Regions from separate parts of the Gottfriedia sp. S16(2024) genome, predicted to be linked through region 4. Evidence: predicted binding sites of a transcription regulator. Region 4 holds the regulator's gene; each other region holds the start of a gene.

Region 1 (6,013 bases), 3.0 Mb from region 4:
CTTGATCGAGATTTAATGATTTGGTTTGGAAATCATTATATAAATTCCAAAGAAGATGCTAGAAATAAGTATGTTTCACCACTTGTAGCTGAAGATTTAACGAACCTACCCCCTGCTCTTATTATTACAGCGGAAAATGATGTACTTCGAGATGAAGGAATTGAATATGGTAAACGTTTAAAAGAGGCTGGAGTAAATGTAGAGCTGCATTGTGAACAAGGACTAGTTCATGGATACTTTACAAATATGGCAGTGTTTCCTGAGCGAATTGAAGAGTCAATCAATCGAATTGATGAGTTTTTAAATAAAGTGGATCAAACAGTATTAAATAAAAGGTAAATTTAAGTCTGAAAAAAATAAAAATAAATCTATTTATAAAAGGAGGATACCAAATGAAAACTAACATTCAACACTTTGATGCAATTGTAATTGGTGCTGGTTTTTCGGGGCTATATATGCTTCACCGCTTACGAGAGGATGGACTCTCAGTTCGTGTATATGAAGCAGGTGAAGGTGTAGGAGGAACGTGGTTTTGGAATCGTTATCCAGGCGCAAGATGTGATTCAGAAAGTGTTTACTATAATTATACTTTTTCAGAAGAGTTATATAAAGAATGGACTTGGACGTCTAGGTATCCAGAGCAACCTGAAATTTTAAGATATTTAAATTTTGTGGCAGATAAATTTGATTTGCGCTCAGATATTCAATTTAATACAAGGGTTCAATCAGCTCATTATGATGAGAAAAATAATAGATGGACGATCAATTTAGATGATCATACGAATGTAACGGCTAAATATTTTATTACTGGTGTGGGGTGTTTATCAGCGGCAAATGTACCTAATTTCAAAGGAATCGAATCATTCAAAGGTGAATGGTACCATACGGGTCACTGGCCAAGAAATAAGGTAGTTGATTTTAAAGGTAAACGTGTTGGAATTATTGGAACTGGTTCGAGCGGGGTACAAGCTATTCCAGTTATTGCAGAACAGGCAGGTCATCTAACTGTATTCCAGCGTACACCTCAATATAGTGCACCAGCAAGAAACCATCTTTATGACCCGGAATATATACGAAAATCTAAAGCAAACTTTAAAAAAATTAAAAAACAAATGAGAGAATCGACTGGCGGCCAACCGGTTGTACCACCTACACAATCAGCTTTAGAGGTCAATCCAATAGAAAGAAACAAAATATATGAAGATAGTTGGAAAAATGGTGGACTTGGACTCTTTGGGGCTTTCACTGATCTCACAATTGATGAAAGAGCAAATGAGACAGTTGCTGAATTTATAAGATCAAAAATTAGTGAAATTGTACATGATTCAGAAGTTGCCAAAAAATTAATGCCATACTATTACTATGGGACAAAACGTCCAATTATTGATACAAATTACTACGAAACCTATAATCGTGGAAACGTATCTTTAGTTGATGTGAAGAACGATTCAATTGAATCAATTACACCTAATGGGTTGAAAACAATCAACAATGAATATGAATTAGATGTGATTGTATTTGCTACTGGGTATGATGGAATGACTGGACCATTAATGAAGATTGATATTAAAGGAAAAGATGGAATTAGTTTGAAAGAAAAATGGGACGGAGGAGCACAAACGAGAACATATCTTGGAATTGCTAATGCAGGTTTCCCTAATATGTTTATGATTACTGGGCCTGAAAGTCCTTCAGTACTTAGCAACATGCCAGTTTCAATTGAGCAACACGTAGAATGGATCGCTGATTGTATTCAGTTCTTACGTACGAAAGAAATTGATATTATTGAAGCTAATGTTGATGCAGAGAATGAATGGAGCCAACATTGTAGGGAAGTTGCAGAAGCAACGCTATTTACAAAAACAGATTCATGGTACACCGGGGCAAATATTAAAGGAAAACCACGAGGATTTCAAATTTACCTTGGTGGTGTAGGAGCATATCGTAAAAAATGTGATGAAATAGCAACAAATGGATATGAAGGTTTTGTATTAACCTCAACAGCAGTTCATTAATTAGAATACAACACATTGAAAAACACTTCTTTTTATAGAGAAGTGTTTTTCAATGTGCTTAAAGTTTAGTACTTCATAAGTGGTTCATGAGTAAGTAAAACAGCGAAAAGATGAATATAGCTTACTTACAATTAGTTGGAGTGTAAATAGAACAGATCTCTCCAAGTATTAAAATTCATTTAATGAAAGTTGAATTAATCCACAAATTCAGAGTAAAAATAGTATAATGATATGTATTTAAATTTCATTAATAGTATAAATATTCAATTTGCTATTTGTTAGAGTTAAAAAGGGGAGAGTTTTAATTTGTCTGCATCAAAAAAATCTATCTTTAAAGGGACCTCATTTACGAATTTTTGGGTCTCTCGTATGTTTACTTCGACTTCATTTCAGATGCTATCGGTGGCAATTGGATGGCAAATGTATGATTTGACACATGACGCGTTTAGTCTGGGGCTAGTTGGTTTGGCGCAATTTATTCCAATGGTCTTACTTACTTTAGTAGTTGGTCAAGTTGCTGACAGGGTTGATCGTCGGAAGATTGTTCTCATATGCCAAATGGTAGAAGCTATAATAGCAGGGCTTCTATTATATGGTAATTTTGCTAATTGGCTTGGCAAAGAGGAAATATTAATTGCTGCTTTTATACTCGGTGCATGCCGTACTTTTGAAGGACCTGCTTCTTCTGCATTATTACCTCAAGTTGTGCCAAAGTCTATTTTACAGCAAGCCATTTCTTGGAGTACATCTGCAGGTCAAACAGCACAAATACTAGGGCCATCTCTTGGTGGGGTATTATTTTCGGTAGGACCAGCATACGTATATGCAACGTCAGCAATTGCTTTATTACTTTCATCAATCCTAACATTTTTTATAAAATTAGACAGTCAATTTATTCGAAAATCAGAACCAGTAACTTTACGTACAATGCTTATGGGGTTAGAATTTGTCTATAAGCACCCAATCATTTTAGGAACGATATCACTTGATTTATTTGCCGTTTTACTCGGAGGAGCTACAGCACTTTTACCAATTTATGCGCAAGATATTTTACATACAGGTGCTTGGGGCTTAGGGCTAATGCGTACTGCACCAGCTGTTGGAGCATTAATCATGTCTTTAATTTTAGCTTATTTTCCACTTAAAAGATCATATGGTCCAATATTATTTGGAGCGTTAGGTATTTTTGGGCTGGCAACTATGCTATTTGCAATCTCAACAAACTTAGTCATCTCATTAATTGCATTATTTATCATCGGAGCCTCGGATGTAGTCAGCGTAGTAATACGTTCTTCGCTAGTTCAGCTACAGACACCGGATGATATGAGAGGCAGAGTAAATGCTGTAAATTCTCTATTTATTGGAACTTCAAATCAGCTCGGGGAATTTGAATCTGGAACGATGGCTGGATTAATTGGTGCGGTACCAGCTGTATTTGTGGGTGGACTTGGAACGATATTAGTTGCAGGACTTTGGATGTATTTATTCCCTTCACTTAGAAGAATTAATTCACTTTTTGGAGAGAAAACAGAAAAAGCAGGATAATTTGCTAAAGGAGATTTTATGGAAAATACTAAAAAAACCTCTGAAACGATTGATGAATATATTTTACAATTTCAGCCAGATGTTCAGGAAAAGTTACAAGCCTTAAGAAAAACTGTAAAAGAAGTTGTGCCAAATGCTGTAGAGAGAATTAGTTACCAAATGCCTACATTTGCGCTTAATAAAAATTTAGTACATTTTGCTGCATTTAAACATCATATTGGATTTTACCCTGGAGCAAGTGGTATTGCAGCATTTAAACAAGAATTATCAGTTTATAAAGGTGCTAAAGGATCTGTACAATTTCCGTTAAACGATCCACTTCCATTTGATCTAATAAAAAAGATTGTAAAGTATAGAGAAGTTGAGGATATTAAAAAAGCAGAAGAGAAATTAAAAAAGAAAAAATAAGTTCGGGACCTCTAAAGCTATTTTTAGCTTTGGAGGTTTTTTGGAAAAAAGGCTGAAGCTTTTGTTCAAAATTTTGACATATAATTTTCGTTAAAACATTACTTTATCCGTTATACTAAACTTGTATTTAGATAGGAAAAACAATTAATAAATGATGAAGTTGATTTTTTTTAGTAAAACTTGTGAACAATTTCACAAAGTATACTTGGGGGCTAGAAAAGATGAAAAGAAAATTATTGATGATTGGTAATGGTATGGCAGGAGTTCGATGTATAGAAGAGATTTTAAAAAGAAATAAAGATTTATTTGAAATTACGATAATAGGTGATGAACCTTATCCAAACTATAACCGAATCATGTTATCAAATGTATTACAAGGAAAAACAAACTTCGATGAAATCAATATTAATGATTGGAATTGGTATAGAGAGAATCAAATTACATTACTCACAAATGAAAAAGTGTCAAAAATATGTACAACAGAAAAAAAAGTTGAAACAGAAAAAGGGAAAACGCTTTTATATGATGAACTTATTTTAGCTACTGGATCTAGTGCCTTTATACTCCCTATTCCAGGAAATGATCTGCAAGGTGTAATCGGTTTCCGTACAATTCAAGATACTGAATTAATGATTGATTATGCAAAAAAATATAAAAAAGCAGTAGTAATTGGGGGAGGCCTATTAGGCTTAGAAGCAGCAAGAGGCTTAATTGATCGAGGAATGGAAGTTTATGTTGTTCATTTACTACCTACATTAATGGAACAACAATTAGATGAAACTGCTGCGAAAATGCTAAAAAAAGATTTAGAAGCACAAGGAATGAACTTCTTAATGGAAAAACAAACGATTTCAATAAATGGAACGAATCGTGTAGAAGGGATTAGTTTTTCGGATGGAACTTCATTAGATTGTGATTTAGTCGTTATGGCAGTTGGAATTAGACCTAATATTTCTTTAGCAAAAGAAGCAGGAATCGATGCAAACCGTGCAATAGTTGTAAACGATTTTATGCAAACATCTGAACCATCCATTTATGCAGTGGGTGAATGTGCTGAGCATAACGGAACTACTTATGGGTTAGTAGCACCGTTGTATGAACAAGGGATTGTGCTTGCTGATCATATGACTGGTAATTTAACAAACGGATATAAAGGAAGCATTTTATCAACTCAGTTAAAAGTATCTGGTTGTGATTTATTCTCTGGGGGATTTATCCATGAAGAAGAAGATATGCAGGCGATCATAGTAAATGACCAATTTGCTGGACTTTACAAAAAAGTAATAGTGAAAGATGAAAAAGTTGTTGGAGTAGTTTTATATGGTGACGCATCGGATGGAAATCGATTATTCAACATGTTGAAAAATGAAACAAATATAAGAGAATACACAAGTGCTTCTATTCTCCATAAATCAGGTGAGGACTCTGGTGAAGATTTTGTTCTTACAATGAGTGCAAATGATACAGTTTGTGGATGTAATGGGGTCACGAAAGGTACAATTGTTCAATCAATTTTAGAACAAGAACTTACTACGTTTGAAGATGTGAAAAGTTGCACAAAGGCTGGTGCATCATGTGGAAAATGTAAAGGAATGGTTGAAAGTATTTTAGCAGCTACATTAGGTGCTACATTTGATCCTAATGCTGCAAAACCTGGTATGTGTGGATGTACAACATTATCTCGTGATGAAGTTATAAATGAAATCAAAGAAAAAGGATTACAAACTCCTAGAGAGGTTCGCATTGTATTAGGGTTTGAAAATGAAGAAGGATGTTCAAAATGCCGTCCAGCTCTAAATTATTATTTAAGAATGATGTATCCAAATGATTATCTTGATGATAAATCATCACGCTTCGTTAATGAAAGAATGGAAGGAAATATTCAAAAAGATGGGTCATTCTCAATCGTACCGCGAATGTATGGGGGAGTAACGACAGGTGATGAATTAATTAAACTTGGTGAAGTAGCAAATAAATTCAACGTACCTTTAGTAAAAGTTACAGGTGCGAGCCGTGTTGGTTTATATGGTGTTAAAAAAGAAGAT
Region 2 (6,013 bases), 760 kb from region 4:
TCTTGGGAACAGAGAAGTAAACAATGTCCCGACTGTTAGTACAATACCAAGGCCCGACATAGCAAACGACCAACCATCTCGCTTTTTAAGGATGAATATTGTAGCAAGAATATAAGATACTACGATTAATAAAATAAGTGGAATTGTTATATGTGCTTTTACTTTAAACATATCCGTTTCAAAATATGCCATACCAGTAAAGGCGACTAAGAATAAGAACACTGGTATGATTACCATACGTGCTAGAGAACGTGCACGGTTTCTTAATTCTCCAACCGTTTTTAATGTTAAAAACATTAATCCGTGTAAGAGACATAGTAATGTCACAGTTACACCGCCGACTACAGTAAATAAATTAACGTAATCAGTAAACCCTGCAGAAATATTCATATTTTGATCAATCGGCATCCCCTTAAGGATACTTGAGAATAATACACCGAATAGAAATGGTGGTAATAAACTACCGAAGAAAATGACCCAATCCCAAGATTTTGACCATTTTGAACTTTCGACTTTCCCTCTAAATTCAAACGCAACTCCACGTCCGATTAATGCCATTAAAACAAATACAAACGGAATATAATATCCACTAAACATTGTTGCATACCAATTTGGGAATGCTGCAAAAATTGCTCCACCTGCAGTTAATAGCCACACTTCATTTGCATCCCAAAACGGGCCAATTGTATTTATTAATATTCTTCGTTCAGTATCATTTTTGGCTAGTAGCTTTGTAGATATACCTACACCAAAATCGAAGCCTTCTAAAAAGAAGAACCCGATAAATAAAACTGCTACGAGTAAAAACCATAATTCATTTAACGCAATCATACGATTGTCGCCTCCCTTTCAAACGGATCGACCGTAGGAACTTTTTCAGTTTCAGCATGGTGTGTTCCTTTTTTAATTTCTTTCACAAACAAGTAAACTAAAACAACTGCTAAAATTGCATACATTGTTGTAAAAGTTGTGATTGAAAAAATGAGTGATCCTTTTGAAACATTAGGTGATACAGATGCAGCAGTAGTCATTAAACCGAATACAGTCCATGGTTGACGACCTATTTCCGTCATAACCCATCCAGCTGTATTTGCAATAAACGGTAAAGAAATTAGTAAAATTGATGCCTTTAAGAATAGATTTTTTGATTCTAATTTTTTACGATAGCTAAAATATAAACCTAGCATCGCCATTAAAATCATGACCATTCCTGCTCCAGCCATAATTCTAAAGCTCCAGAAAACTGTATTAACTGGTGGAATATAATTTCCAGGACCATATAATTTTTCATATTGTTTTTGTAAAGTATTCATACCAGGTACTTTACCTTCGAACTTCTCATAAGCTAAATAACTTAATAAATATGGTACTTCAACCTCATATTTATTTTCTTTCTTTTTCGAATCAATCAGACCAAAGACCATCCAGCTTGCTGGGTCACCGCTATCTTTCCATAGCCCTTCACTTGCAGCCATTTTCATCGGCTGTGTTTTCATTAAATGTTTCGCTTGAGAATGTCCACTAAATGCAACACCAATTCCTGCAATTAGAGCGAACACCATTGCAAGATTAAACGCCTTTTTAAAAAGTTCTGTTTCTTGTTTTTTTAAGATTTTATACGCACTTACACCCGCAACAAATAACGCTCCAGTTGCTAATGCTCCAGCAATCGTGTGAGGAAACTCAACTTTAAGTTGTGGATTTGTTATGATTGCTAAGAAGTCGGTCATTTCTGCACGACCATTTTTAATTGCAAAGCCTACTGGCTCCTGCATGAAAGAATTGGCTGCTAAAATCCAAAACGCAGACATTAAAGTTCCGAAAGCAACTAGCCAAATACACATTAAATGAATTTTTTTATTAAGTCGTTCCCAACCAAATATCCAAATTCCTAAAAATGTAGACTCCATAAAAAATGCTAAAAGTGCTTCAATTGCAAGTGGCGCACCAAATACATCCCCTACAAAACGGGAATATTCAGACCAGTTCATACCAAATTGAAACTCTTGAATAATACCTGTCACAACACCAACTGCAAAATTAATTAAAAATAAGTGCCCAAAGAATTTTGTTAACTTTTTATATTCCTCTTTATTTCGAAAAACATACAATGTTTCCATTATTGCTACCATAAATACTAAACCGATTGAAAGTGGAACAAATAAAAAATGGAAAATTGTTGTGGAACCAAATTGTATTCTTGCAAGCTCTAATACACTCACAGTACATCCCCCTTAGGATAAAAATCATTTCAAAAAAATTTTCATTATGCCCGAGCAAAACTTTGAACATTTTTTCACAAATAATTCATTAAGTAAATTTTAGAGAACCACTCAATGGTACTCTTGTTACTTATAGTTTACTTTTTCAAAGGGGTTTTGACTTAATCTTATTTGTCTAAATCGTGTCTATAAATTGTCTATTTTGTGACATAATTCACATTCACTGTTTAAATTACTTTTTTTTGATAAAATAGTCGCCACATTTTTATTCCTTATTACTTAGCTGATTAAATGAAAAAACATTATTGAAGCAATCCTATATTGGCTTTGCTTTGTTCCGGTTAAACTAAATAGTTATTCAAATTAAAAGGTATTTACAATCTGATTATTTTATTTAACGGTATTTAAGATTTCCAACAACGTGAAAAAGAGCCTTCTTTCAAGGAAGGCTCTTTTTTGTATTAGATCAGAATACTAATGTTTTGAAAATGGAGTGTATCATGTCTGCAAACTTAATTACCAATTTTAATTATGAAGGTTAGCTTATTAAAGTAAAGAATCAAGTTATTTTTTCGTAATGCTTCCAAATTTATTTATTCATTTTATCGAAAAGTTAGTAAAAACAATTACCAAGCCACATCGTTTTATTTAAGAAATTACTCAATTCAATAATGAAACGATTGTTTATATAGATAATTGTTAGACTTAAATTGTTCTTCTCGACAGGAGCACAACACAATAATCTTAATTGGGGGATTTACAAATGAAAAAAACAATTACATTGACAGTTTTAATTGGATCTCTAATTTTTAATACACATACACATGCTGATACAAAACAATCTATTCAACAAAATCATTTATATAATAATACTTTATATCAATATTTTATCTTACCTAAACTATCAATAGAGAATATATTTTCTAATAAATTACCTTCAAATAATTCCATACAACTTAGTGAATTTTTTAAATCTAATATAGTAAGTAACCTTGGCCAAACTATTAAAAGTTTTAAAGAGGCGAGTAACAACAATAATCACCAACAAAATACAACAATAGAAATACCAAATATACCATTTAAACTTTCACAACTAATTACACCTAATATTCCACTAATACCTGTTCAACCAATAACGCCTAACGTTCCATCAAATCCTGTTCAGCCAATAAAACCAAACGTTCCATCAAAGCCTGCTAAGCCTGTAATACCAAATGTTCCATCAAAGCCTGCTAAGCCTGTAATACCAAATGTTCCATCAAAGCCTGCTAAGCCTGTAATACCAAATGTTCCATCAAAGCCTGCTCAACCAGTAATACCAAATGTTCCATCAAAGCCTACTCAACCAGTAATACCAAATACTCCATCAAAACCAATAGATCCGGCACCTGAAAATCCATCTAAAATCGAAGTGCCTGCTTCTTTATCTGCATATGAATCAAAAGTTATAGAATTAACTAATATAGAGAGAACAAAAGCTGGTATAAAACCTTTTAAAGCTAATAATGAATTATCTAAAGTTTCTCGTATTAAGTCAAAAGACATGACTGATAAAAATTATTTTGATCATAACAGTCCAACTTACGGTTCACCATTTGATATGATGAAAAAGTTTGGAATTTCTTATAATCATGCAGCTGAAAATATTGCAAAAGGACAAAAAACTCCAGAAGAGGTAGTAAAAGCATGGATGAATAGTGCAGGACATCGTGCAAATATTTTGAACGCTAAATTAGATCAAATTGGTGTAGGTTATGACTCACGTTCTAATGCATGGACACAAATGTTTATTTCTCAATAAATTTAATTATATAAACAAAAGCATCATCGTTCTTGATGTTGCTTTTGTTCGTATATTCAAGTTAAAGAATACTAGCTATAGAAAGTTTTTTTATATATAAATTGATTACCTCATTGTTTTACTTTTAATTGAATAGGTTATCTATTCCAAACAACTACCTGATAAAATATTAAAAACTCTTGGTCTTATAATGACTAAGAGTTTTTTTCATTAAGAATTAATCTGGTAATATTTCGTGTAAATGTAGTCTTTTAGTAAAGTATTGATCAATAAACTTTCTAATTCCAGTTAATTCAGCTTCGGTTGGAAACGTAGATATTTTTAAAACTGGTAAATGTTCCTTCAAAAATTGACCTTTTAATGTTGATATCACTAAATCTAAATGATTGTGTCTCTTAATTACATCTATATCTGATAAATCATAAATTTTTATATCAAGGTGTTTTCCAAAGTGATAATCAAGAAGTTCGTAAATATAATCCAATTCAATATAGGTTCGACAAATCAATACAGTATTGATCTTCATACTATTTTTTTTGCGAATTAAAAAGGCATCTACTAATAAAAACAATTCTAAAATTTCTAGTTTTCCATATGACATAGTTTCATTCTCAAGATGCTTTTTTACTAAATTACCAATTCCAATAAATAATGGATGTTCCTCGACGTAAGGTAAAAATGGAAGCGCAGTATTCATGCGAGTATCCGTATAAAACTGAGTATCATACTTTGTACGTTTAATTGTTGAAAAATATTTATAAAGAAAGTCATCATCCTGAGCTAAATCAAAGTGCAAATAATCAGATAATCCATTTAAAAAATGTACACGAGGATCTTCTTTATTCTCTTTCATTTTAATACGTATTTTATAAAGCTCTTCAGTCATATTATTTGGCATAACTTCACTTAAAAGGCAGAGACAAAAGTATAAAATTTCTTGTGTTTGTTGTTCTCTAGATGGACACTTTTCCATAAAGGGAAACATTTTCTTTGCAATATCAAAATACGCAGTATTTTTATATTTATCATATATATCTTTAGAAAAAGAAATATAACACTCCATAGAAATTCTTATATTAATAATTTCTAAAATAAAAGATAAACGTTGAATAGCTCCAAGATGAAGAGTAATCGAAAGATCAGTTGTATAATTTACAATTGCATCTCGAAAATTTTGGAGATCTATATTTTTTAGATCGTTTAGATAATCTAGCCCCTTATATTCCAAGTATTGCATCATAAATCGACGTACCTTTTTCTCGTCACCACTTAATCTAAAAGGACTAGTATCAAGAGTAATACCAGCTTCTTCTACAACTTCTTTTATCTGATCCAACTGTCTATATACAGTTGATCTACTTATATGAAAAGCTGTCGAAATTTCATTAATCGTCACACCGTTATTAAGAATAATATACTCTAAGATTTGAAAATATGGATTCTCATTTTTCATATAAGCCCATATCCCCTCAAGGGTACCGTTCGGAGATTTAATTAAACGCGCTCCCTCTGTTTCACTTTTTTCAATGAACCACCCTTTAGGTAAAGCTGAATTTAAAAAAGTAATATCTCTCCAAATCGTACTTCGAGAATACCCTGTCTTCTCGGATAAATCTGCTAAACTACACCAATCATTTTTTTCAAAAAGAAAATAAATTAAACTTGCATGTCGTTCATCAAATCTGTTCATAATATCACCTAACGTTCTTTTATAAATAAGTATTTTATTTAGCTTTTCCATTTCAATAAACTGTTATAACAAGTGGAGAATACTACTTAATCATCACAAAATTTAAGGAATTATTGCATCAATCTTTCAGATACTCCCTTATTTTTTCCTCTGCACTTGATAGACTTATATATTTGGAACTTTTTAATTTTCTCATTTACCAGCGAATATTTTTTTAGTAAATTCCCCTTCATTTGTTCCTATAAAGTAATTTTTAATTCATTAGATAATGAATTAATGTCCCCGTTTGTATAAACGGAA
Region 3 (6,013 bases), 1.8 Mb from region 4:
CAGAAGCCTAGAATCTTATTAGAACTTTCTTCACCTAGACTATACAGAGGCCTGCTGCTCATAATGATCACCTCGTAATTTTTTCTCTGTTTCAATAATTTCTTCTTTATGAATATGGTAGCCATGATCGCGTTGGAAAGAACGTGCAATTAAGCATAGTGCGACAGGAACTGCAAATACAATCATTGGTACCCACCATTCAAATATTAAGAAGAAACCAAATGCCATAAATGCTGCACCTAAAATGAAAGGTATACCACTATTACTTGGCATATGAATATCTGTAATCTCGCCTTCAAGTAAAGATTTACCTTCTTTTTTAGCTTTCCAGAATGGATCTAAAGAATCAACTTTTGGAATAACTGCGAAATTATAAGGAGCAATTGGACTACTTGTTGCCCACTCTAATGTTCTTGCATTCCATGGATCACCAGTTGTTTCTCTTGGTGCGTAACGTACACTGTAATAAATATTGTAAACAAGTAAACAGAATCCGACTGCTAACCCGACAGCTCCAATTGTAGCAATCAAGTTTAAAGGTCCGAAACCTGACTCTGCACTATAAGTATAAGTACGGCGAGTCATACCTTTTAATCCTAATAAGAATAATGGGAAGAATGTTACGTTAAAGCTAACGATAATTGTCCAGAACGTAATCTTACCAATTTTTTCATCTAATTTGAAACCAAATACTTTAGGGAACCAATAGTAGAATCCTGCGATTACCGCAAAAACAGTACCTGGAATTAATACATAATGGAAGTGAGCAACTAAGAACATCGTATTATGATATTGGTAGTCAGCACTTGCCATAGCTAGCATTACTCCTGTAACCCCACCGATTGTAAAGATCGGAATAAATGCTAGTGAGTACAACATTGGAACGGTAAATTCGATCTTACCTTTTCTTAATGTAAACAACCAGTTAAATATTTTAACACCGGTTGGTATACTAATTGCCATTGTTGTAATACTAAAGAAGCCATTTACAACAGAGCCTTGACCCATTGTATAGAAATGGTGAACCCATACAAGGAAACTTAGAGCAGAAATGGCGATCATACTGACAACCATGCTCTTATATCCGTATAAATTCTTTCTTGAGAATGTAGCTATAATTTCACTATATATACCGAATGCTGGAAGAATAACGATGTAAACTTCAGGATGTCCCCAAATCCAGAATAAGTTCGCCCAAAGCATATCATTACCATGTGCCATCGTAAAGAATTGAGTACCAAACTCACGATCAAACATCATTAATGCTAAAGCTACAGTTAATACTGGGAATGCGAATACGATAATAACGTTTGTAATTAAGATACTCCATGTAAACATTGGTAATTTCATTAATTTCAAACCTGGTGCACGCATTTTTAAAATTGTAACGATAAAGTTAATACCAGTCATCAATGTACCTAGACCAGCAATTTGAAGCGAAATTGCGTAATAGTTATTCCCAACTCCTGGGCTGAATTGCTTACTAGCTAGAGGGAAGTAGGCTGTCCAACCAGCATCTGGTGATCCACCGATAACAAAGCTTAAATTTAAAAGCATTGCACCTGCAAAGAATAACCAGAAACTTACTGCATTTAAGTAAGGGAATGCTACGTCACGAGCTCCGATTTGTAAAGGAATAACGATGTTCATTAATCCAATAATGAAAGGCATCGCCATGAACAGAATCATAATTAAGCCGTGTGTTGTAAAAATTTCATTATAATGCTGTGCATCTAATATTTTTAAATCTGGTCCTGCTAACTGTGCACGCATTAATAATGCATCTACTCCACCACGGAATAGCATTAATAATGCACACAGAATATACATTACACCGATACGTTTATGGTCAACAGTTGTTAACCATTCTTTCCATAAATAACCCCATTTTTTAAATTTGGTTAAACCAATTACAATAGCAAGAGTTACAACAACGATACTCACCATTGCGCCATAGATCATTGGTTCACCTGTTACAAAAAAGTGATCCCATTTAAAACCCATTATTTCATCCCCTCCATATTATCCATGTCATGGTGATCAGATGAATCCTTCATAGAACCATGTTGATGTCCTGCATTTTTACCTTCTGGAGCTGGTCTAAATCCTAAATGAGTTGAACTATATGTCTTTCTACCTAAATGTTCAATTTTTAGTAATTTATTAAACTCTGTTTCTGTTAAAGCAGGAGCTGTTCCTTTAACGTCTTTCACCCAGCCGTTAAAATCCTTATTATTCATTGCTAGTACTTCAAATTCCATTCCAGCAAAGCCTTTACCATTGAAGTTACTGTTCTTACCAATGTAAGAACCTTCATTTGAAGCAACAAAATTTAATTTAGTTACCATGTCACTCATCGCGTATTTTTGTCCACCTAATTGTGGAATCCAAAAACTTGTAATCGGACCGAATGAATAAAGTCTGAATTCTACATTTCTATTCGTTGGAATATTTACATAGTTAACAGTTTCAATTCCTTGTTCAGGATAAGAGAAATGCCATTTCCAGTTTGAAGAACTTGCGTAAATAACAAGCGGTTTATCATTTTCATGACCTTTTGGTACAGTTTCAACTGCATTAGTTGTTTTAACAGTTACTACAGATAAAACTGCAACAATAATTATTGGGATGACAGTCCAAATAATTTCTAGCGTTTTACTTCCCTCTTCGTGAGGAGGTTCGTAATCTTTTGGAAGTTTACTAGCACGATATTTATATAGAATAACAATATAAAGAATGTAAACTACTAGTAAAACTCCTAACATCATCAACATTGAGAAGATAATCGTATCCGCTTGCGTTTTAGCAACTGGACCCTTTGGATTAAGAACTGCAATCTTATCACAAGCACCCATTACTAATGCAACCAGCATGATCATCATGCCCATTAGAAATTTTTTCATTTCGCTCTTCCTTCCTATAACGTAAGTAAAAAGTTCAAAATAGTTTTTTTGAATTATTTCTTAGATAAGTATTTTTATAAATTGTCACTAAAATGACAAACAATGTCCACAGTTATAGTAAGATACTTTAATTAAAAAAACAAACAATTAATTTCCTTTTTGGAAGGAAAAAAACAGTGTTCACATTTTAGACATATTTGAAAATATGATTTTTTCTTAAAAACCTATATATACCAACGGCTGTACTCGTTTGCTCATTTATTCACAACGTTCACATTTTAGACAAATATTAGATTTTGATTAACTTTTCTTTCACATTTTTGAAACATACATATTAGTAAATTAGTATAATATTTTTTTTAGAATTTCACAAAATAATCTGTATTTTCACACAAAAAAATAACGCAGAATGATCTGCGTCAAAATACAGGGTTATTAATTTGGTGAAGAGAAAAACTACTGTCCTAGCACGTTCTTCTCTTCTTTAGGGTTTTGGGGGGTTCTAGGGTTGCATTCCACATTTTACTTTTTAATGTGCATACAAACGAAGAACTAAGAAAAACAATGGTTTATTTCTTAAACTTCTTTTATTAATTTTAGATTACCATAGTTGAAAATGATTATCAATACCAATTATTGGTTTTTTTATTAGAAACAGAAATATTCTATATACCAAATGATTAATATAATATGTTCATAAAGCACTTTGCAATCAAAGTTGGATTTTTCAATACTAAGTTTTTTCCTGCTTGCAAATTTTGAATTGTCACTTCTTTCCTTTGAACCCTCTACTGATTTCTTTTTTTGTACAATCTATATAGGAAGTTTTAATATTGTTTAACTCCTTATTTTTAAAGATAAGCGAATTCTATGTAAACATAGAAAACCTACTTGGAAAAATTAAACTCATTTAATTTTCAACGTAATTTAAGTTATAATTGTAGAAAAAAGGTGGGACATTTATGCCTCAATTATTAATCAAAGGGATTTCGACTGATGATATTTGCAAAATTAGCAAGCCATTGATCGATGAACTCGCAGTGGTTTGTGAATGTGGAACTGATAATTTTACGGTTGATTGTATTCATTCAACTTCAATTTTTAATGGCGAAATTGTAGAAAGTTTTCCATTTATTGAAGTGAAGTGGTTTGAACGTGGAGTTGAAACTAGAGATCGTTTCGCAGCTACAATTGAGAAACATATTAACACATTAAATATTCCTGAATTTGAAATTGCTTTTATTACATATCAAGAGGATTGTTATTATATAAATGGGAATAGATTTTCATAATGATATTTCGAAATAATTTAGGTCAGCAAATCGGCTGACCTTTTTTTTCGGTAAAAATCGATATTTCCGGGGCATGTGTACCTATAGGACGATGTCATTTCGGGACATTTCAACTATGTGGACAAATATACAAACTTAAAAAAATGGTCAACTAACTAAGTACATGATTAGTAAAATTGAATATTAGTATATTAATCGGACAAGTAGGACACAAAAAAATACTACCGATTAGGGAAAGGTGAATAAAAATGAATTTTGAAATTGCAATGACAGCATTTGTTTTCATTATGACAATGGCTGTCATATTCTGGAGACCAAAAGGAATTCATGAAGCATGGCCTGCTTCAATTGGAGCAATAATCATTCTAGTAACTGGAATTGTTAGTCGCCACGATTTATATGACATAATAACGAAAATCGGTGGAGCTTCAATTACAATTATTGCAACAATTGTTATGGCTGTTATTTTAGAAAGCTTCGGGTTCTTTCATTGGTCAGCAGCTCGACTAGTTACTTTGGCAAAAGGATCTGGGTATCGGTTATATTGGTATATCCAACTATTATGCTTTTTGATGACCTTACTCTTTAACAATGATGGCAGTATTCTAATTACAACTCCAATCTTAATCCTTCTATTAAAAAATCTTCGTCTAAAACCACACCAACAAATTCCATATTTATTATCTGGAGCGCTTATTGCGACAGCATCTAGTGCGCCAATCGGAGTAAGTAATATTGTAAACTTAATCGCGTTAAAGATTGTGCATATGACACTTTATATGCATACAGCAATGATGTTCGTCCCTGCAACATTAGGTTTATTGTTTATGTCGGTGCTCATGTATGTTGTTTTAAAAAATAAATTACCTAAGACTTTACCAATTTCAACAGACGATATTGAAGAATCGTTCTTTATAAAAAACTTCCATCCACTAAAAACAAAAATTTCAGTTGAAACGAAAAAGAAACGTACAAATTTTATGTTAAAAGTTCTAGCTTTCGTATTCTTAATGAGATGTTTGTTATTCGTTGCATCTTACTTTTCAATCCCAATTGAATTAGTAGCGGTACTTGGCTCCTTAGTCTTATTAATATGGAGATGGTACCACTTAAGAACAACTCCTACAGATATCTTAAAAAAGACACCTTGGCAAATATTAATTTTTGCATTTTCAATGTACGTAATCATCTATGGGCTTCATAATGCTGGTTTAACGGAGTTTTTAGTAAAAGAATGTGAACCAATCGTTAATCAAGGGTTATTCCAAGCGAGCTTTATTATGGGCGGTTTAGTAACTGTTTTATCAAATCTATTCAATAATCACCCTGCGCTTATGATTGGAACAATTACACTAACTGAAATGGGTCTTGACCCAATCACTTTAAAAACGATTTATCTTGCAAATATCATCGGAAGTGACATGGGTTCATTATTATTACCAATTGGTACTCTTGCTTCATTAATTTGGATGCACATATTAAAACAAAATAAAATTAAAGTAAAATGGAAAGATTATTTAGGCGTTACAATAATTGTTATCCCATTAACAACGGTTGTTACATTGTTTCTATTATACTACTGGGTACAATTAGTATTCGCACACTAATCAATACTTTTACCTCTAGGAGGAGATCTACGTGAGTGATGTATCTACATTACTTGGAGAACAAGTCTCGGTAAGATTATCTGGAGACGTCATATTCGAAGGAATTCTTACTGATTTAGGACAAGATATTTTAGTCCTTTTTAACGGCATAAAATATTATTATATCCCTTGGATGCATATCCATATGGTATATCAAAATAATGATTTAAAA
Region 4 (6,013 bases):
TATTCCAATTATCGGTGTATCAAGTTTGAAGGTATTGGCTGCTAACGGGCGCTATTTTAATGGATTAGTTTGCCCATTATTTGATGCAAGACGTAATTTATTATTTACAGGTCTATATGATTTTAGAGGGCAGGTTACTAATGATGTATTAGAAGACTGCAATATTGACCGAAGTATCTGGATTGAAAAGCTTAAATCTTATAATGAACAAATCTTATTTATTGGTAATGATGTATCTATACATAAAGAGTTTATTATTGAGCATTTAAAAGATAAAGCTGTCTTTGCAAAAGAGAGTTTGAATAACCAAAGACCAAGTGAACTGTTTACATGTAGCTTAGAAGAAAAAGAAGAATCAGTTCATAATTTTGCACCAGAATATTTAAGATTATCAGAAGCAGAAGCTAATTGGCTAGCTAGCCAAGAAAAGTAGGAGGATAATATGATCTCATCGGTTGCTTTTCGTAAAATGAAAGAAGAAGATTTAGATCAAATAGTAGAAATTGAAAAACAATCATTCCCTACACCCTGGACATATGATGCTTTTTATAATGAATTATATTCAAATCAATTTGCCAATTATATAGTGGCTGAAGTTGATGAGAAAATAATTGGTTATTGTGGATTATGGGTGGTCATAGACGAAGGACATATTACAAATATAGCTATTTTGCCAGATTATAGGGGAGTAGGCCTTGGTGAAAAGTTACTTCGAGCGGTAATGGAAACTGCTAAAAATCTTGGAGCTGATACATTAACATTAGAAGTAAGAGTATCAAATCATGTAGCAAAAGGACTGTATCAAAAGCTAGGATTCCAAGATGGTGGTATTCGAAAAAGCTATTATACAGATAATTTTGAGGATGCATTAGTTATGTGGGTGAATTTGAAATGATAAATGAAAATTGTTTAATTCTTGCTATAGAGACAAGCTGTGATGAAACTTCAGCAGCAGTTGTTAAAAATGGAAATGAAATTTTAAGTAACGTAGTAGCTACTCAGATAGATATTCATAAACGTTTTGGTGGAGTTGTACCTGAAGTTGCATCACGATTGCATGTTGAGCAGATAACTTTGGTAATCGAAGAAGCTATGAAGCAAGCACAGGTAGAATATGAAGATCTAGCAGCCGTTGCTGTTACAGAAGGTCCAGGGCTTGTAGGAGCGTTACTAATTGGGGTAAATGCGGCAAAAGCAATTGCATTTGCACATGGATTACCGCTTATAGGAGTTCACCACATTGCTGGTCATATTTATGCTAATCAACTAGTACAGCCTCTGCAATATCCGCTATTAGCCTTAGTAGTTTCTGGTGGACATACTGAGCTTGTCTACATGAAGGAAGATGGCATCTTTGAGGTTATAGGTGAAACAAGGGATGATGCAGCAGGGGAAGCTTATGATAAGGTCGCTAGAACACTTAAATTACCTTATCCAGGTGGTCCTCACATTGATCGACTAGCGCAAGAAGGAAATGCAACTATTCCTTTTCCTAGAGCATGGTTAGAAGAGGGTAGCTATGATTTTAGTTTTAGTGGATTAAAGTCAGCAGTTATTAATTATATGCATAATGCTGAACAAAGAGGCGAGGAAGTATCACCAGCTGATGTCGCAGCAAGCTTCCAAGAGAGTGTAATTGAAGTAATTGTTTCAAAAACAATTCAAGCTGCAAAAGAATATAACGTTAAACAAGTTTTATTAGCCGGCGGAGTGGCAGCTAATAAAGGGTTGAGAGCTACATTACAAAACGAGATGAATGCTTTGAGTAATATAGAATTAGTTATACCACCACTATCACTTTGTACTGATAATGCTGCAATGATTGGCGCTGCTGCATTTATCCGTTTAAAACAAGGAAAACTAGGTAATTTGGCATTAAACGGGAATCCAGGCTTGGATTTAGAGAATATGTAAGAAGTACTTATTCACAGTTTTTTTATAAAATGTGGATAAGTACTTTTTATTTGTTAAAAACTTATTAAACTATGTGAACAAAAATGTGAATAACATTGCTGTATATCTGTGGATAATGTGTATAAACCTGTGTAAAAGCTAAATTGTAATTGAATATATGTGGATAAATATGTAGATAAGTAAAAACGGATAGCAAAAAGCATATCCGTTTAATCAATTATTCTTGTAAGTTCTCCCATTCTTCCATTAGGTCTATTAACTTAGCTTCGAAATCATTTTTCTTATTTGTTAATTCCTGTACTAATTGAAAATCACCGTAAACTTCTGGCTTACATAATTCTAGTTCGATCGTCTCTATATCAAGCTCATACTGAGATATATTACTTTCAATTTCCTCTATACGTCGCTGAGTTTGACGAAGTTTTTTCTTTAATTCTTTGTCTTGTTGATAATCAGAAATTGGCTGAGAGGATTGTTTAACTTGTGTTAATGTAGCCTCCTTTTCTGCTTGTTCTTTTTCGAATGCTTCGTTTTTCTTAAATTGGTAATAGTCATAATCACCCAAATAAATTGATAATCCTGCTTTTGCTAGTTCAAAAGTTTTTGTGGATAATCTGTTCATAAAGTAACGATCATGAGAAACGAATAAAATTGTTCCAGGGTAATCTAACAAAGCATTTTCTAATACTTCTTTACTATCTAAATCTAAGTGGTTAGTAGGCTCATCAAGAATTAGAAAATTAGCTTTTTTCATCATAAGTTTAGCCAATGCTAATCTTGCCTTTTCTCCACCACTTAAAGAGGTAACATTTTTAGTTACATCATCTCCAGAAAATAAAAAGTTCCCTAATATTGTCCGAATTTCTTGTTCGGGCTTTAATGGATAATCATCCCAAAGTTCGTCTAATACTCTCTTATTGGAAGTTAGTTTTGCTTGCTCTTGATCATAGTAACCAACCGAAACATTTGCCCCAAAATCAATCGTTCCCTGTAATTTTTCTAAGTCTCCAATAATCGTTTTAAGTAATGTCGATTTACCAACACCATTTGGACCGACTAATGCGACACTATCGCCTCGATTTAGTACGAATTTCATTGTCTGATCAATTGTTGGGATCCGGTCATAGCCAATAAATAAATCTTGTACAGACAACACATCATTACCGCTTTGTTTTTCAATTGAAAATGAAAAATTAGCTGAAGATTCATCTCCAAGTGGCTTGTCTAATCGTACCATTCGATCTAATTGTTTTCTTCGACTTTGGGCTCTTTTTGTAGTTGAAGCACGCGCAATATTACGCTGCACAAAATCTTCAAGTTTATTGATTTCCTCTTGTTGTTTTTCGAACTGTTTTAACTCTTGTTCATATTGAGCTGCCTTTAGATCAAGATACTTACTATAATTACCAACAAAACGTTGATGCTTATGATTAGATATTTCATAAACAATATTAACAACTTGATCAAGGAAATATCGATCGTGGGAAACGATTAATACTGCACCAGGATATGACTGTAAGTAGCGCTCTAACCAACTAAGAGTGTCAATATCCAAATGGTTAGTAGGCTCATCCAGAATTAACAAATCAGGCTTCGTCAATAATAGCTTACCTAATGCCAGTCTTGTCTTTTGTCCGCCGCTTAACGAAGAAATTTTTGTTTCGTAATCTTCATTACTAAAACCTAAACCACTAATAATTGAACGAATATCTGCTTCAAACTGGTAACCACCGTTTTCTTTGAAAGTATATTGAAGATGATCATATTCATTCATAACCTTGTCATAAACGGCTTGGTTAGAATAAACATCCTCTCTTGTCATTTTAACTTCTAATTTTCTCATATTGTCTTGCATCTCTACTAAATGATTGAAAACAGAATAATATTCTTCCCAAATCGTTTGATCGCTTTGTAAACCAGTGTTTTGGGCAAGGTAGCCTACAGTAACATCTTTAGGTTTATTTATTTCACCGCCATCATAGGATATTTCACCTGCTATGATTTTCAGTAATGTAGATTTTCCAGCACCATTACGTCCAACAATGGCAACTCGATCACTCGTTTGAACTTCTAATTTTATATTTGAAAGTATAATGTCACTACCAAAATACTTTGAGACATTATTTACTTGTAAAAGAATCATGGATAACACCTCATTGCAAAATTTTTTATCTATGTAACTGTAGACTGTCAAAATTCTTAAATATAGTGTATATTTTACATTAGAACAAGTACTTTATTACTAAAATAAAGTCAAATTACACACCATAGTAAAAAGAATTACAGTAAGTGGGGGATTAAAAAATGGATTCGGAACAAATTAAAATTCCACAAGCTACTGCTAAACGTCTACCTTTATATTACCGTTTTATAAAGAATTTGTCTTTATCAGGTAAACAAAGAGTTTCTTCAGCAGAGTTAAGTGAAGCAGTAAAGGTAGATTCCGCTACAATCAGAAGAGATTTTTCTTATTTTGGAGCACTCGGTAAAAAAGGTTATGGCTATAACGTAAATTATTTATTAACTTTTTTCTCGAAAGCGCTTAACCAACATGAAGTTATGAAAGTTGCATTAATTGGTGTTGGTAATTTAGGAACTGCATTCTTACACTATAATTTTATAAAAAATAATAATACTAAAATTGAGATGGCATTTGATATTGATCCAAATAAAATTGGTACTGAAATAGGTGGAGTACCCGTTTATAATCTAGATAATCTAGAGGACGTTATGAATGAAGATATTCAAATCGTTATATTAACTGTTCCTGCACCTGTGGCTCAATCAATAGCTGATCGATTAAATGGAAAAAATATTAGAGGAATTTTAAATTTCACACCTGCCCGAATTAGTGTACCAGAACATATTCGCATTCATCATATAGACCTAGCAGTTGAACTGCAAACATTGGCATATTTTTTACAACAATAAATTCATATTAAAATAAAAACCCCCAAAAATTTGGGGGTTTTTAATGTAAATTGATCTGCTGAAAAACGACAAAAGAGTTCATTAACATATGTGTTAAGATTGGAACCATAATTGAGTTTGTTCGTTTATACAGGTAACAAAATACAAAACCGATTAGAAAGTAAGATAAGAAGAAGGGTATGTCTCCGTGCATAAGCGAAAAAATCGCTGAACTAATCCCTGCAGAAATAATAAATGGTAAACGATTATAAAGTCTTTTAAAAATGATTCGACGAAAAATAATCTCTTCTAAAATTGGTGCAACTAGACTTGGGATGATAATAAAAGCTGGATTAAGCTTAGCAATGTTTATGATATTCTGAGTATTTTCTGAGCCTTTATGTAAATCAAATACATAAATTAAAATTAAATTACAAACAATTTGAGTTAGCATTGTTATGAAGTAACCTAAAATAACCCAATTGATTATTGTACGATAATTAGTTTTTAGATTCTTTATTCCTTCATAAATGGGCTTATGTAATAAGATAAGTATAATAATTAACCCAGTTACGAAACTAATACAACCCCATAATGCCACCGCTTCAAGAGAAGCTGTTTTCTGATCCACTCCAACGTATAAGTTACTATTTAATAAATAGGGCACCCCAATAACCGCTGAATACTGAAGAACGACATACGTTAATAAAATCCACAAATCTCTAGTTTTCAATACGATAGCTCCTTTGTGTTGATATTTTTCATAACTCAAAGGTTTATAACAACACGTACATTATTTTACGCGTTTCTTTTGTTTCTTAAAAGAAATTTTCACTTTTTATTTTACTTTTGATTGTAAAGAAAAAAACTTATTAAATTTCGACAAGAAAAGTGCCTGCTTCGGACTTGCAAAATTTTTTGATATTATTTAAACTAATAATTGTGTTAGCACTCAATATACATGAGTGCTAAAAAATAATGATTTGATTATTGAGGAGGTATTTACACATGTTAAAGCCATTAGGTGATCGTGTTGTAATTGAGCTTGTTGAGTCTGAAGAAAAAACTGCTAGTGGTATCGTGTTACCAGGTAGTGCACAAGAAAAGCCACAAGAAGGCAAAGTTGTTGCAGTAGGTACTGGTCGAGTACTTGAAAATGGTGAGCGCGTTGCTTTAGAAGTATCTGTAG

The links. Region 4 encodes Rex, which represses fermentation and respiration genes when NADH is low (regulators of the CRP and FNR family bind a similar motif). Its sites were predicted from a motif close to TTGTGAAATATTTCACAA; they were not measured.
Region 1: the regulator Rex is predicted to act here: its motif matches at 4,149-4,166, upstream of nirB (nitrite reductase large subunit NirB).
Region 2: the regulator Rex is predicted to act here: its motif matches at 2,425-2,442, upstream of AB1282_RS08265 (cytochrome ubiquinol oxidase subunit I).
Region 3: the regulator Rex is predicted to act here: its motif matches at 3,154-3,171, upstream of qoxA (cytochrome aa3 quinol oxidase subunit II).

What each region holds. Positions count from the first base shown of each region.
Region 1 is NZ_JBFLUO010000001.1:3,981,600-3,987,612, reverse strand. It holds gene AB1282_RS18830 (alpha/beta hydrolase) at 1-339, shown strand, start outside; gene AB1282_RS18825 (flavin-containing monooxygenase) at 393-2,015, shown strand; gene AB1282_RS18820 (MFS transporter) at 2,322-3,560, shown strand; gene AB1282_RS18815 (iron chaperone) at 3,579-3,968, shown strand; gene nirB (nitrite reductase large subunit NirB) at 4,190-6,013, shown strand, end outside.
Region 2 is NZ_JBFLUO010000001.1:1,757,123-1,763,135, reverse strand. It holds gene cydB (cytochrome d ubiquinol oxidase subunit II) at 1-831, opposite strand, end outside; gene AB1282_RS08265 (cytochrome ubiquinol oxidase subunit I) at 828-2,222, opposite strand; gene AB1282_RS08260 (CAP domain-containing protein) at 2,986-4,023, shown strand; gene AB1282_RS08255 (BglG family transcription antiterminator) at 4,241-5,713, opposite strand; gene AB1282_RS08250 (hypothetical protein) at 5,953-6,013, opposite strand, start outside.
Region 3 is NZ_JBFLUO010000001.1:2,775,945-2,781,957, reverse strand. It holds gene AB1282_RS12920 (cytochrome c oxidase subunit 3) at 1-71, opposite strand, end outside; gene qoxB (cytochrome aa3 quinol oxidase subunit I) at 40-2,004, opposite strand; gene qoxA (cytochrome aa3 quinol oxidase subunit II) at 2,004-2,903, opposite strand; gene AB1282_RS12905 (DUF1904 family protein) at 3,866-4,195, shown strand; gene AB1282_RS12900 (arsenic transporter) at 4,444-5,802, shown strand; gene AB1282_RS12895 (hypothetical protein) at 5,834-6,013, shown strand, end outside.
Region 4 is NZ_JBFLUO010000001.1:993,600-999,612, reverse strand. It holds gene tsaB (tRNA (adenosine(37)-N6)-threonylcarbamoyltransferase complex dimerization subunit type 1 TsaB) at 1-433, shown strand, start outside; gene rimI (ribosomal protein S18-alanine N-acetyltransferase) at 443-895, shown strand; gene tsaD (tRNA (adenosine(37)-N6)-threonylcarbamoyltransferase complex transferase subunit TsaD) at 892-1,914, shown strand; gene AB1282_RS04565 (ABC-F family ATP-binding cassette domain-containing protein) at 2,132-4,057, opposite strand; gene AB1282_RS04560 (redox-sensing transcriptional repressor Rex) at 4,219-4,845, shown strand; gene AB1282_RS04555 (CPBP family intramembrane glutamic endopeptidase) at 4,886-5,557, opposite strand; gene groES (co-chaperone GroES) at 5,833-6,013, shown strand, end outside.